2 regions of the Sphaerisporangium rubeum genome follow, and region 2 is predicted to be linked to the other one. Evidence: predicted binding sites of a transcription regulator. Region 2 holds the regulator's gene; the other holds the start of a gene.
The links. The regulator HrcA, encoded in region 2, represses chaperone genes, less so after heat shock. The targets are predictions, from matches to a motif close to TTGGCACTCTCNNNNNGAGAGTGCCAA.
Positions count from the first base shown of each region.

Region 1 (7,335 bases), 3.8 Mb from region 2:
TCGTGTCGTCCCGGGTCGTGTTGGTCCGGGTCGTGTTGGTCCGGGACGTGTCTTCTTCGTCGCATCGGGCTGGGGTTTTTGCTGTGGCGCCGGCGCGGTGGGATCGGCGCCTGGTACGGCGGTTTGGTGGGTGAGGTCGGGTCAGTCCTTGGGGGGGCGGGGGGGACGTAGGAGGGCTTCTGCGAGGGCGAGCATGGTTTCTTCGAGGCCGCTTAGGTGGCGGGTCAGGTCGGTGTGGGTGGGGTGGAGGAGGTCTTGGATTGTTTTGGTCAGTTGGGGGTGGTCGGGGCGGGCTTGGATCAGGGGTTTCAGGGTGGGGATGGTTTCGGCTATGCGGTCGGCGATGGTGGTGAGGTGTTCGGCTTGGGTGGCGGTTTGTGCGTCGATCAGCTCGCCGACGCGTTTGTGTACCTCGCCTACTTCGAGGAGTGCGGGGAGTTGGCCTACGCGTTGGTTGACGGCTTCCAGGTGGTCGTCCAGGAGGTCCAGGCGTTCGTTGACGCCTTCGAAGTTGTCGCCGAAGGAGGTGAGGCGGGTTTCCTGGTCGGCGAGTCTTGCCGTTACGGCATCGGATCTTGCGCCGAGGTCCTGGAGGGTGGAGCGGGTGGTATCCGCCGATGTGGTGAGGGTCTGGAGGTCCGAGGCGGTGGACTCCACCGTGGTCGTCAGGGCCGCGAGGTCGGAGCGGGTGGACTCTGTGGTCGCGGCCAAGGTTGCGAGGTTGGAGTGGGTGGACTCCACGGTCGTGGTGAGGGTGGCGAGGGCGGATTGTGTGGTCGTGGTGAGGGCTTCCAGAGTGGTGCGGTCGGCCTCTGTTGTGGTGGTGAGGTGGTGGACGGTGGCCTGGGTGGTTTCGGCTGTCGCTTGGGCTTGTTCGGCGGCGGAGCGGGTGGCTTCCAGGCAGGAGGTGAGGGATTTCAGGTGGGTGTGGGTGGTGTCGGTGTGGGTGGTCAGGCGGGAGTCGAGGGCTTCTAAGCGGGTGGTGATGGTGGTGAGGGTGGTGTCTATGGCGGTCAGGCGGGTGGTGAGCTGGGATTCGGTGCCGGTGAGGCGGGTGGTGACCCCCTCCAGGCCGGTGGCGAGTTTTTCCATGGTGGCCGTGAGACGGTCCATGGTGGCGGCGAGGGTGTCCTCCATGCCTTCGCTGAGGTCGAGGACGCAGCCTTCGACGCGTTCGGTGCGCTGGGTGAGGTCGAGCAGGGCCTTGTCGACGCGGGTGAAGCGGCCTCCCGCGGCTTCGATGCCGGACTGGAACTGGGCCAGGCGGCGGGTGAACTCGGCCATGCGGTCCGCCATGCCGTGGGTGCCGTCCAGGACCGCCTGGATGCGCTTCAGGGCCTCCGCGACGCCTTCGCGCACGGTGCTCAGGTCGGTCCACAGCGCGGGGAGCTCGGAGACGGGTTTGACGCGGTCGCCTACGGACTCGACGCGGTCGCCGAGGCCGGCGAGGCGGCTGCCGACGCCGTCCACCCGGTCGCGGACGATCTCGACGTGCTGCGCGAGGCCCTCGGCCCACACGGGGGGACGGGTGGCGAGCTCGCCGAGACGTCCCCCCATGTCCTCCAGCGCGCCGCTGAGGCCACCGAGCTCGCGTTCCCGCACCTCTCGCAGGACCCACTCCATGCCTTCCAGCCGCTGGCGGATCTCGTCGAGCACGGCGCCTTGGGTGCGCTGCTCGTAGACGTGGTCCTGTGCGGCGCGCGCGAGGAGCTCGCGCATGCGGTCGGAGATGGCGGTCTGGCTTCCCGCCTGGAGGAGGGTGTGGTTGGAGTGGTCCACCGAGGGCTCCTTCGCTCGCCGGCGCACGCCTGGCGGTGAAGGGGTGCACGACGAACAAATCGGGTGAAACGACGGTCGATGAAATCCCGCGCGGGCCAACTGTAGTGCCTGAGCACGTCTCTTTCCGGGCCGAGTTTAAAACATCGTGATTATCGATAAATTGCCCGTGTTTGCTATCGTCGCAGGTCAGGCCGGGTCGCAGATGAGCGCGTACGGATGATCGCCGATCCGGGTGAGTGCCACGACTCCGGAATTCTTTCCTGAAAGCCGCAAATCCTTGCGAAGGCGTTCAATGTCCAGCGCGGAGCCGCGTTTCTTGAGGGTCACGGTGCCGATGTCACGGGCCCGCAGCGCGGCCCGCAGCCTTTTCAGGGAAAACGGCAGCGTTTCCAGCACCTCGTACCGCGAGGCCCACGGCGTGACCGCCGGCCCGTCCCCGGTGATGTACGCGATGCGCGCGTCGAGCAGCCGCCCCTCCACCGAGGCGGCGACCTCGGCCACCAGGTGCGCGCGGATCGCCGCTCCGTCCGGTTCGTACAGATACCGCCCCACCGGCCCGACCGGCGGGTCCCCGAGCGCGGAGTCCGGTGTGAGACTCAGCGCGGACGGCGGCGCAGGCGGCGTGGACGACGTGGACGACGTGGACGGCGCAGGTGCCGCGGCCGGCGGTCCCGGCTGCTCGGATGACGGCTTCGGCGGCTCAGATGAGGGTCCCGGCCGCTCGGACGAGGGTCCCGGCCGCTCGGACGAGGGTCCCGGCCGCTCGGACGAGGGTCCCGGCCGCTCGGACGAGGGTCCCGGCCGCTCGGACGAGAGTCCCGGCCGCTCGGACGAGAGTCCCGGCCGCTCGGACGAGAGTCCTGGAGGCCGGGACGACAGCATGGTGGCCCGCCGGTGCACCCCCGGTGTGGCGAGGACGCCGGTCCAGACGGCGGCCTCCTTGACCTCGCCGCGCCAGGAGACCCACTCGGTCTCGGCGTCGGCAGGCAAAACGTCGTACGGCACGCCTGGTGCGACCTTCAGGCACGCGCCGCGTGCGCGCGCCGCCAGAGCCAGGACATCCGGCCATGGCGGCGAGTAGGACATGGGGTCGAAGACCCGCCTGCCGGTGGTGCGCCGCGCGGGGTCGGCGAACAGCGCGTCGTGCCGTTCCGGCTCCACGGCTTCGGCGTCCCCCACGGTGACGGTCACCAGCGCCGACAGGCCGAGCGCGGCGGCGTTGGCGCGAGCGACCTCCACGGTCAGCGGGTCGCGATCCACCGCGTCGACACGGCACCCGGCGCGGGCCAGGGCCAGCAGGTCGCCGCCGATGCCGCAGCAGGCGTCCGCGACCCGGTCGCCTGGCCCGAACCGGCCGGCGCGGTGGGCCGCGACCTCGGCGCGGGTGGCCTGCTCCAGGCCGTCAGGCGTGAAATACATCACGCCGGCGTCGGCGCCGAACTTCGCCGTCGCACGCGAACGCAGCCGCGCCTGGGTGAGTGCGGCGCCGGTGAGCCCTGCGGGGTAGGTCCTGCGCAACGTCACCGCCGCCGCGACGGCGTCCGCGCCTTCGGCGACGGCGCGCTCGGCGTCCGCCAGCGCGCGCAGGCCGCGCGGGGTCAGCAGTTCGCGGAAGGCGTCGAGATCCACGCCTGCTGACGCTACCGGCACCTACGGGTGGCGCGGGCGAGGCCTTAGATGGACATGTCGGCACGTGTGGGTGGGGTGAGTGGACCAAGGAGGGACATGTCGGCACGCGCGGGTGGAGGGAGCGGGCCACGGATGGACCTGTTGAGTCCATGTCTGCTGATGGAGACGACACGCGGGGATGGGGTGAGTGGATCAGGGATGAACATCTCGGCACGTGCGGGTGGGGTGAGTGGGTAAGGGGTGGACATGTCGGCATGCGGGGGTGGGGTGAGTGGGTCAGGGATGAACATCTCGGCACGCGGGGATCGCGTGAGCGGGTCAAGGAAGGGACATGGTGTGTTTGTGTCTGGCGGTGGCGGTGGCGGTGGCGGTGGCGGTGGCGGTGGCGGTGGCGGTGGCGGGGGTCGCGGGTAGCGTGAGTAGGTTGGGAAAAGGGACATGTCGGCCGAGGAAGGTTCTGTTCGCTAGGGGCTGTTCGGCGGACTGACCTGGGACGGCCTGTCCGTGTTGACTGTGTCGGCGGCCTTGCATACTGTTCAGTGTTGGCACTCTCCGATGGAGAGTGCCAAGACAAAATGCGACGAGGCAGGTCTGACACCCGCGACGGCAGGCCGCTGGTCGCCTCTTCAGCTCGTCATCACAAATCTGAAGGGGAGGTCCGATCGTGACGACCGCCACCAAGGTTCCCGTTAAGCCGCTCGGCGACCGCATCGTGGTCCAGCCGCTTGAGGCAGAGCAGACGACCGCTTCCGGTCTGGTGATCCCGGACACCGCCAAGGAGAAGCCCCAGGAGGGGCGCGTCCTCGCGGTGGGCCCGGGTAACTGGGACGAGGACGGCGACAAGCGCATCCCGCTCGACGTCAAGGAGGGCGACGTCGTCCTCTACAGCAAGTACGGCGGCACCGAGGTCAAGTACGGCGGCGAGGAGTACCTGGTGCTCTCCGCCCGCGACGTTCTCGCGATCATCGAGAAGTAAAGCCCCGGGCGCGTAAGCGGCCATCTCCACGGAGCCTTACAGAAAACGCGTATCAAGCCCCGGGTGCTTCACCGAAGGCCCGGGGCTCTGATGCTGAGAGGACCTTAAATGCCGAAGATCCTGGAGTTCGACGAGGACGCACGCCGCGCGCTCGAGCGCGGCGTCAACGCCCTCGCGGACGCCGTCAAGGTGACCCTCGGGCCGCGCGGGCGGAATGTCGTCATCGACAAGAAGTTCGGTGCCCCCACCATCACCAACGACGGTGTCACCATCGCCCGTGAGGTCGAGCTCGAGAAGCCGTACGAGAACCTCGGCGCTCAGCTCGCCAAGGAAGTGGCGACGAAGACCAACGACATCGCGGGTGACGGCACCACCACCGCCACCGTGCTGGCCCAGGCCATGGTGCGCGAGGGTCTGCGCAACGTCGCCGCCGGCGCCTCGCCGCTGAGCCTCAAGCGCGGCATCGACGTCGCCGCGCGCGCGGTGAGCGACCGCCTGCTTGAGCGTGCGCGCACCGTCGAGGACAAGAAGGAGATCGCGAACGTCGCGACCATCTCCGCGCAGGACGCCAAGATCGGCGAGCTGATCGCCGAGGCGTTCGACAAGGTGGGCAAGGACGGTGTCATCACCGTCGAAGAGTCCAACACCATGGGCCTGGAGCTGGAGTTCACCGAGGGACTCCAGTTCGACAAGGGGTACCTGTCGCCGTACATGGTGACCGACCCCGAGCGCATGGAGGCCGTGCTGGAGGACGCCTACGTCCTGCTGCACCTCGGCAAGATCTCCTCCATCGCCGGGTTCCTCCCGCTGCTGGAGAAGGTCGCGCAGACCAAGAAGCCGCTGTTCGTGGTCGCCGAGGACATCGAGGGCGAGGCCCTGGCCGTCCTGGTCACCAACAAGATCCGCGGCACGTTCACCTCGGTGGCCGTCAAGGCCCCCGGCTTCGGTGACCGCCGCAAGGCGATGCTGCAGGACATGGCCATCCTCACCGGCGGCCAGGTCGTCTCCGAGGAACTCGGCCTCAAGCTGGAGAACGTCGGCCTGGAGGTGCTCGGCACCGCGCGCCGCATCGTGGTGGACAAGGACAACACCACCGTCGTGGACGGCGCGGGTGACCCGCAGGCCATCTCCGACCGCGTGCGTGAGATCCAGTACGCCATCGAGCACACCGACTCGGACTGGGACCGCGAGAAGCTCCAGGAGCGCCTCGCCAAGCTGTCCGGCGGCGTGTGCATCCTGCGCGTCGGCGCGGCCACCGAGGTGGAGCTGAAGGAGAAGAAGCACCGCCTTGAGGACGCGATCTCGGCCACCCGCGCCGCGATCGAGGAGGGCATCGTCTCCGGCGGCGGCTCGGCGCTGGTGCACCTGTCCAAGGAGCTGGACGACCTCGGTCTGTCCGGCGACGAGGCCACCGGTGTCTCCATCGTCCGTCGTGCGCTGGTGGAGCCGGCCCGCTGGATCGCCGAGAACGCCGGTCTGGAGGGCTACGTCATCACCTCCAAGATCAGCGACCTGCCGGCCGGTCACGGCCTCAACGCCGCCACCGGCCAGTACGGCGACCTGGTCGCCGAGGGTGTCATCGACCCGGTGAAGGTCACCCGCTCGGCGGTGCAGAACGCCGCCTCCATCGCGGGGATGCTGCTCACCACCGAGGCGCTCGTCGTGGACAAGCCCGAGGAGGAGGCTCCGGCCGCCGCGGGCCAGGGCCACGGTCACGGTCACGGTCACTGACGCGGTCCCGCACAGGGCCATCGGCCCGCTTCACGGTTCGACACCACGGCCCGTGCCTCGCGACGAGGCACGGGCCGTGGCTATTTCGCGGAAAAGATTTTTCCGGCCGTGATTTGGCGGCACGGTAAACCGATCGGCGTGCCGGCGCGTCGGGCGGACGTCAACCTCATCCTTCCCCTCTGGGGGCGACATCTAACAAATACCCGCGAATTCGGGTACGCCTGCGAAATGGGGAAACGTACCTGTGTTCGCTTGATTACCCTCGGTTATCGAAGCGTCAATGTGACCAATCCGTATCCATTCACTATGACGACATGCGCGATCGTGGCGGGCATCATGCGTAACGTGACCGAGGGATGCGTCGCCGACGCCAAGGCCGGGGTAAGGCTTGCGACGAGATCGGATGAGTCCGACCTCAGGGATCTGACGAGCCTTGCCGTGCAGGGGGATCGCAGCGCGATCGAATCATTGCTGGGCCGCTTGCGGCCCATGGTGGTGCGCTATTGCCGCGCCAGGCTCGGCCGGGTCTCCGGTCATTACCACATAGCCGACGACGTGGCCCAGGAGGTGTGCATCGCGGTCCTGGCCGCGCTGCCGCGTTACCGGGACATGGGCCGGCCGTTCGCGTCGTTCGTCTTCGGCATCGCCTCGCACAAGGTGGCGGACGCGCTGCGCAGCTCGGTGCGGTCCGCCGTGCCGACCCAGGACCTGCCGGACGGTCCCGACCAGGGGCCGGGGCCGGAGGAGACCGTGGTGCGGTACATCGAGGCCGAGCACGCGCGAGCGCTGCTGTCCCGCCTTCCCGACAACCAGCGTGAGCTGATCATCTTGCGCGTGGTGTCAGGACTGTCGGCGGAGGAGACGGGTAACGTACTCGGTATGTCACCAGGTGCGGTTCGCGTCGCTCAGCATCGGGCCCTGGCCAGGTTGCGTGCGATGGCCGAGCTGGAGTCGATAGCTTGACCTCTCTGCGGCCGGCACGCCGGGTGCGCAGGCACGGGCCGGAGGCCGACCCGGCGGTGCTCCGGACGGATGATGTGCTCGACGCGCTGGCGCGCCGGGAGCCGGCGCCGGACGGCGGTGACGCCGCCGTGCGCCTGCTGCGCGCGCTCACCGAGGACGTCGATCAGCGGCTCTCCTCGGTGTCGATCACGCCGTCGACGTAGCCTCGCGCGTATTCCCAGCTCACGTAGTGGGCCGGGTCGGGCTCGAAGGCCGGC
Region 1 covers NZ_JACHIU010000001.1:1,488,365-1,495,699, forward strand. Annotated here, with positions in the region: gene BJ992_RS06455 (hypothetical protein) at 142-1,779, opposite strand; gene BJ992_RS32605 (THUMP-like domain-containing protein) at 1,966-3,408, opposite strand; gene groES (co-chaperone GroES) at 4,073-4,384, shown strand; gene groL (chaperonin GroEL) at 4,493-6,115, shown strand; gene BJ992_RS06475 (sigma-70 family RNA polymerase sigma factor) at 6,452-7,078, shown strand; gene BJ992_RS06480 (hypothetical protein) at 7,075-7,281, shown strand; gene BJ992_RS06485 (DUF5319 family protein) at 7,242-7,335, opposite strand, start outside.
Region 1: the regulator HrcA is predicted to act here: its motif matches at 3,951-3,977, upstream of groES (co-chaperone GroES).

Region 2 (7,335 bases):
GGCCTCTCTCGCGGCGGACCGCCAGCGGGCCAGGGACTTCGCCGCGCGGTCCCCCTTCCACACGGTGACGCACCGCGACGCGGCCCACGGCACGATGACGTCCACCCCGGCCTCGGTCATCATCTCGACCGCCAGCTCACCCCGGTCCCCTTTGGGAAGAGCCTGCACCACCACCAGTCGCGGCACGGCCGGCGGCACGACCCGGCGCGCCAGCACGGCCACCCGCAACGCGTCCCGGCCGGCGAACCGCACCTCGCCTTCGGCCACCGCGCCGGCGCCGTCGGTCAGGTCGACCCTCTCCCCCACCCGCAGCCGCCGCACGGCGGCGGCGTGCCGGCCCTCGGGGCCGTCCAGCAGGATCTCGTCGCCGGAAAGGTCGTCCGCGAGGAAGACAGGAACACTCACCCGTGAAACCTTAGTCACCCGCCGAGGTGACCGTGGAACGCTCGCGGCCGGGGATCAGCGGCCGTTGAACGCGTCACGGAGGCGGGAGAAAAAACCCTGTTGGCCCGGGGCGAACTTGCCGGGGGGCCGTTCCTCGCCGCGCAGCTTGGAAAGCTCCTTGAGCAGTTCCTCCTGCGCGGGGTCGAGGCGGGTCGGGGTCTCCACGTTGAAGTGGATCAGCAGGTCGCCTCGGCCGCTCTCGTTGAGGTGCTGCACGCCGCGGCTGTACAGGGGGATGACCTGGCCGGACTGCGTGCCGGGCCGGACGTCGATCTCCTCGGCGCCGTCGAGCGTCTCGACGGTGAGGATGGTGCCGAGGGCCGCGGCGGTCATCGGGATCTGCACGGTGCAGTGCAGGTCGTCGCCGCGCCGCTCGAAGATCTGGTGGGGCCGCTCGACGATCTCAAGGAACAGGTCGCCGGGGGGGCCGCCACCGGGGCCGATCTCCCCCTCGCCGGCGAGCTGGATGTGGGTGCCGTCCTCGACCCCCGCGGGGATGCGGACCTTGATGGTGCGGCGCGTGCGCACCCGGCCGTCACCGGAGCACTCCTGACAGGGGTGCTGGATGACCGAGCCGAAGCCGCCGCACTGGGGGCAGGGCCGCGCCGTCATGACCTGGCCGAGGAACGAACGGGTCACCTGGGAGATCTCACCCCGGCCGTGACACATGTCACAGGTGTCGGGGTGGGTGCCTGAGGCGGCGCCTGAGCCGTGGCAGACCTCGCACAGCACGGCGGTGTCGACGACCAGCTCACGGGTGGTGCCGAACGCCGACTCCGCGAGGTCGAGCTCGACGCGGATGGTGGCGTTGCGGCCCCGCCGCGCACGCGAGCGCGGCCCGCGCGCCGCGGCGCCGCCGCCGAAGAACGCGTCCATGATGTCGCTGAAGGGGAATCCCGCGCCGAACCCGGCACCCGCACCCCCCGCGCCGCCGCCACCACCGAACGGGTCGGCGCCGAGATCGAACATCTGGCGCTTGTTGGGGTCGGACAGGACCTCGTACGCCTGGTTGATCTCCTTGAAACGCTCCTGCGTCTCAGGGTCGGGGTTCAGGTCGGGGTGCAGTTCGCGCGCGAGACGGCGGTACGCCTTCTTGATCTCGTCCTGGCCCGCGTCACGGCGGACGCCGAGAATGGCGTAGTAGTCGCGCGCCACTAGGACCCCGCCAGAATCTGGCCGACATAGCGTGCCACTGCGCGCACCGCTCCCATGGTCACCGGGTAGTCCATTCGCGTCGGGCCCAGCACTCCGAGCCGGGCCAGTTCATTGTCGCCCGAACCGTATCCGGCGGCGACGATGGAAGTGCCGTGAAGGCCGGAATAGGGGTTCTCCGACCCGATACGCACCGTGACAGGGGAGCCGCCGGCCTCCCCGAGCAGCCGCATCAGCACGACCTGTTCCTCCAGCGCCTCCAGCACGTCGCGCAGGCCGACGGTGAAGTCGGCCGTGAGGTTGGCCGTGCCGGCGAAGACGATCTTCTCCTCGTGCCGGTCGACCAGCGTTTCCAGCAGGACGGAGGTTATCGTGCCCGCCATCGGCCGGTCGTCCTCGGGGAGACGCTCGTGCATGTCGGCCACCGTCTCGGGGACCTGGCTCAGCGCGCAGCCGTCCAGGCCGGCGTTGAGCACGGCCCGCAGGTGGGCGATGCGGTCGTCCTCCACGACGTCGGGGAGGTCCACGACCCGCTGCTCGACCCGGCCGGTGTTGGTGATCAGGACCAGCATGATGCGCCGCTCCGACAGCGGCACCAGCTCGACGTGGCGCACCGTGGAGCGGATCAGCGACGGGTACTGCACCACCGCGACCTGCCGGGTGAGCTGCGCCAGCAACCGCACCGTGCGCGTGACGACGTCGTCGAGGTCGACCGCGCCGGCGAGGAACGTCTCGATGGCGCGGCGCTCGGCCGCCGACAGCGGCTTGATCTGCGACAGCCGGTCGACGAACAGCCGGTAGCCCTTGTCGGTCGGCACCCGGCCCGCGCTGGTGTGCGGCTGCGCGATGTACCCCTGCTCCTCCAGCACCGCCATGTCGTTGCGCACCGTGGCAGGCGAGACGCCGAGATTGTGCCGTTCGGCCAGCGCCTTGGACCCGACGGGTTCGTTGGTGGACACGTAGTCCTCGACGACGGCGCGCAGTACGGCCAGCTTGCGATCATCGAGCAACGTGCTCACCTCCTGCCTGCTTTGCGTGCCTGCGTGAACGCGGTCCTGGCACTCAGTGTTCCCGAGTGCCAAGTGTACGGCTCCCGCAGGCACGGTGCGATAACCCGCGGGGCACAGCACGGGTGCGGCCGCTACAAGCGGGTTGCTATCGACCGGCAAGTGACATGGTCCACACTTCTCGCATGACCGAGAACACCCCCCGGCCCGAGGACGCGACATCGCGCATCGCGCGTCCCTACCCCTTCGGCGAGCAGGCCGCCCCCGGCTCGTCCCCTCACGGTGCCCAGGGAACCCCTTCTTACGGCGCTCAGGCGAGCGGCCCCGGTGACCGTCCGCCCTTCGGCTCCCCCTCAGGCGGGCAGAACTACCCGCCGCCTCCCGGCGGCCAGGGACCGTACGGTCCCCCTCCCGGCCAGGGCCACGGCGGCCCCGGTGGCGGGTACGGTGGCGGGTACGGCAACCCCCAGCAGGGGTACGGGCCCCCGCCGGGCGGCCAGGGTTACTCCCCGCCTCCCGGCCAGGGCTACGGCGGCCCGTCCTACGGCGCGAACCCCCCCGGCTACGGCACTCCCCCGCCGGCCAAGGGTCAGGTCCGTCCGAGACTGTTGTGGGTCTTCCTGGCGTGGATCATCGCGGTGGTCTGCGTCGGCATCGGCTTCGCCGGTTTCGCCGGCGGCCTGTTCAAGACCCTCGGCGACGCGGCGCCGTCCAAGACCTTCCAGAGCGGTGGCAGCGTGGTCGCCACGGTGGACCCCGCGCAGAAGCCCGCTCTGTACGCCTCGGCGTCCGGTCCCGCCAACGTGACGTGCGTCGCGGAGAACGCCGCCGACGGCCGCAAGGCCAAGCTGACCAACCCGTCGACCTCGCAGACCATCACGGCCGACGGCCGCGTGTGGGAACTGCTGTTCAACATCGGCGTCCCCGCCGCCGGCGACTACAAGTTCACGTGCCAGGCCGAGGAAGGCCAGCAGGTCGTGTTCGGCGTCGGCCGCTCGCTCACGGCGAACACCGGCGCGCTGGCCGGCGGAGTGGCCGCGTTGTTCCTGGTGCCGCTGATCGGCTTCCTGTTCGCCTTGATCGTCACCATCGTGGTGCTGGTGCGCCGCAGCCGGTTCCGCAAGCGCCTGGCGCCGAGCGCGCCGTACGGCGGCGGGTGGCAGGCCCCGCCTGGCGCCTGAGCTTGCTAGCGTGCCCTGCTATGCGGGACTACGGACGGGATGTGCTGGCCGGCGGCCGGTGGAGAAGGCCGCGGGCCGAGATCCCGCGCGTCCCCGCCGAGCCGGGCCTGGTCGTGGAGGACGCGAACGGCGCCGGGGACGGTTTCTGCGGCGCCGTGGTGGCATGTGACAAGGAAGCCGTCACCCTGGAGGACCGCTTCGGGAGGCGTCGCGTCTTCCCGCTGGCCCCCGCCGCGTTCCTGCTCGACGGCAGGCCGGTGACGCTGGTGCGACCCGAGGGCCAGGCGGCGCGCACCCCCGGTCGCAGTGCGTCCGGGTCCGTCGCCGTGACGGGCCTGCGCGCGCGGGTCGCGCGGGAGAGCCGCATCTACGTCGAGGGCCTGCACGACGCGGCCCTCGTGGAGAAGATCTGGGGCCACGACCTGCGGGTCGAAGGCGTCGTCGTCGAGTACCTCGAAGGCGTGGACGACCTGCCGGCGATCGTCGAGGAGTTCGCCCCCGGCCCCGGCCGGCGCCTCGGCGTCCTGGTCGACCACCTGGTCCCCGGCTCCAAGGAGAGCCGCATCGCCGCACAGGTGTCCTCCCCCCAGGTCCTGATCACCGGCCACCCCTTCGTGGACATCTGGCAGGCCGTGAAACCGTCCGTCCTCGGTATCCCCGCCTGGCCAGACGTGCCTCGCGGCGTACCGTGGAAGGAAGGTGTGCTCGACGCGCTCGGCTGGCGCCTGACCCCGCCGGACGCCTGGCGCCGCATCCTCGGGTCGGTCCGCACCTACACCGACCTCGAGCCCCAACTCCTCGGCCGCGTCGAGGAACTGATCGACTTCGTGACCACCGAGGAGCACTCATGACCACTCCACCCGACCCGGCCGACGAAACCCGCCAGGCCCCCCGCCCCTCCTTCGACCCGCCCTCCGGCCCCCACGGCACCCCCCAGGACCAACCCCAGCACCACACCCCCGCCGACTCCGGCCGTCCCCACGCCACCCCCGCCTACGGCCCGCCATCCCAGCCGTACACCACCCCCACCCACGACCAGCCCTCCTACAACCACCCCGGCCCCGCGCCGTCCGACCACGGCACCCCACAGGACCACGGCCAACCGGCTTACGGCCAGCACGGCTACGGACAACCCGGCTACGGACAGCCCGGTTATGGCCAGCCCGGCTACGGACAAGCTGGTTACAGCCAACCTGGCTACGGACAACCCGGCTACGGCCCTGGCTACGGACAGCCCGGCTACGGCCCCGGCTACGCCAACCCGGCGTACGGCCAGCCGCACGTCCCCGGCCGCTACGGCCCGCGTCCCGGCACCGACGACACCACGATGGCGATGCTCGCGCACCTGCTGGGCCTGCTCACCTCGTTCATCGGCCCCCTCATCCTCTACGTCACCAAGAAGGACGAGTCCCCCTACGTCCGCGACCAGGCCGCCGAGGCCCTGAACTTCCAGATCACCCTGGTCATCGCCTACGTCGTCTGCTTCGTCCTGTCGTTCCTGATCATCGGCCTCATCCTCTTCCCGGTCCTGTGGATCGGCTCCCTGATCATCATGATCATGGCCTCGGTCGCCGCCAACCGGGGAGAGAACTACCGCTATCCACTGAACATCCGGTTCGTCTCCTGACGACAGGCCTTTCGTGATCGGTGACGGACTCAGCCAAGTGCGAGAGGCCCCGGCCATCGGTCGCCGCGGTATCAGGTCAGGTCGCGGATCACGGCGTCCGCGAGGAGGCGGCCCTTCAGGGTGAGGACGGCGCGGCCCTTGGTGAACGGGGCCGGGTCGAGGAGGCCGGTGGCGAGGGCTCTGGCGGCGGCGGGGCGGGACGGGGGTGGGATGTCGGAGAGGGGGTAGCCGGAGCTCAGGCGGAGTTCGAGCATCAGGCGTTCGAGGTGGCGGTCGGCGGGGGTGAGGTGTTCGCGGGCCTGGCCGGGGGAGGTGCCGGCGGCGAGGCGTGCGGCGTAGGGGGTGGGGTGTTTGACGTTCCACCAGCGGACGCCGTCGATGTGGCTGTGCGCGCCGGGGCCGACACCCCACCAGTCGCCGCCGGTCCAGTACAGGAGGTTGTGGCGGCAGCGGGACGCCTCGGAGGTGGCCCAGTTGGAGACCTCGTACCAGTCGTAGCCGGCGGCCGACAGCAGGGTGTCGGCCGCGGTGTAGCGGTCGGCGGCGAGGTCGTCGTCGGGCATGGGGAGCTCGCCGCGGCGGATGCGTGCGGCGAGGCGGGTGCCGTCCTCGACGATCAGGGAGTAGGCGGAGATGTGATCGGGAGCGGCCTCGACGGCGGCGGTCAGGGAGTCGCGCCAGTCGCCGGCGGTCTCGCCGGGTGTGCCGTAGATGAGGTCGAGGCTGATGTGCTCGAAGCCGGCGGCACGGGCCTCGTGGACGGCCGCGGCGGGACGGCCGGGGGTGTGGCGGCGGTCGAGCACGGCGAGGACGTGGGGTGCGGCGCTCTGCATGCCGAAGCTGACGCGGGTGAAGCCGCCGGCGCGGAGCTCGGCCAGCGCGGTCGGGGTGACGGACTCGGGGTTGGCCTCGGTGGTGACCTCGGCGTCCGGCGCGAGGCCGAACTCGGTGTCGACGGCGCGCAGGACGGAGACCAGGTCGGCCGCGGGGAGCAGGGTGGGGGTGCCGCCGCCGAAGAACACCGTGCTCACCGGCATGTCGGCGTCGCCGAGCACGCGGCGGGCCAGGCGGATCTCCTCGATCGCGGTGGCCGCGTAACCTGCTCTGGACGCGCCGGGGCCGAGCTCGGCGGCGGTGTAGGTGTTGAAGTCGCAGTAGCCGCAGCGGGTCACGCAGAACGGCACGTGGACGTAGAAGCCGAACGGCCGGGTGCCGAGGCTCCGCAGGGCCTCGGCGGGGAGCTCGCCGGTGGCGGGGACCGGGTCCCCTTCGAGCACTACGGAAGGCACGAGGTCACCTGCCGCGAGGTCACTTCCTGGCCTTGTCCGCGGCGGGGGCCTCGGTGGACAGCGCGGCGACGAAGGCCTCCTGGGGGACCTCGACGCGGCCGACCATCTTCATGCGCTTCTTGCCTTCCTTCTGCTTCTCCAGCAGCTTGCGCTTACGGCTGATGTCACCGCCGTAGCACTTGGCGAGGACGTCCTTGCGGATGGCGCGGATGTTCTCGCGTGCGATGACGCGGGAGCCGATGGCGGCCTGGATGGGGACCTCGAACTGCTGGCGCGGGATGAGGTCCTTGAGCTTCTTGGCCATCTCGACGCCGTAGGAGTAGGCCTTGTCGCGGTGCACGATGGCGCTGAACGCGTCGACCGCCTCGCCCTGCAGGAGGATGTCGACCTTGACCAGGTCGGCCACCTGCTCGCCGGAGGGCTCGTAGTCGAGCGAGGCGTAACCGCGGGTGCGGGACTTGAGCTGGTCGAAGAAGTCGAAGATGATCTCGCCGAGCGGCAGGGTGTAGCGGATCTCGACGCGGTCCTCCGACAGGTAGTCCATGCCGAGCAGCGCGCCGCGGCGGCCCTGGCACAGCTCCATGATGGCGCCGATGTGGTCGGCCGGGGACAGCACCGTGGCCTTCACCGTCGGC
Region 2 covers NZ_JACHIU010000001.1:5,260,278-5,267,612, forward strand. Annotated here, with positions in the region: gene BJ992_RS22420 (16S rRNA (uracil(1498)-N(3))-methyltransferase) at 1-405, opposite strand, end outside; gene dnaJ (molecular chaperone DnaJ) at 460-1,599, opposite strand; gene hrcA (heat-inducible transcriptional repressor HrcA) at 1,599-2,606, opposite strand; gene BJ992_RS22435 (hypothetical protein) at 2,789-3,784, shown strand; gene BJ992_RS22440 (DUF3097 domain-containing protein) at 3,805-4,635, shown strand; gene BJ992_RS22445 (DUF4870 domain-containing protein) at 4,632-5,411, shown strand; gene hemW (radical SAM family heme chaperone HemW) at 5,483-6,700, opposite strand; gene lepA (translation elongation factor 4) at 6,720-7,335, opposite strand, start outside.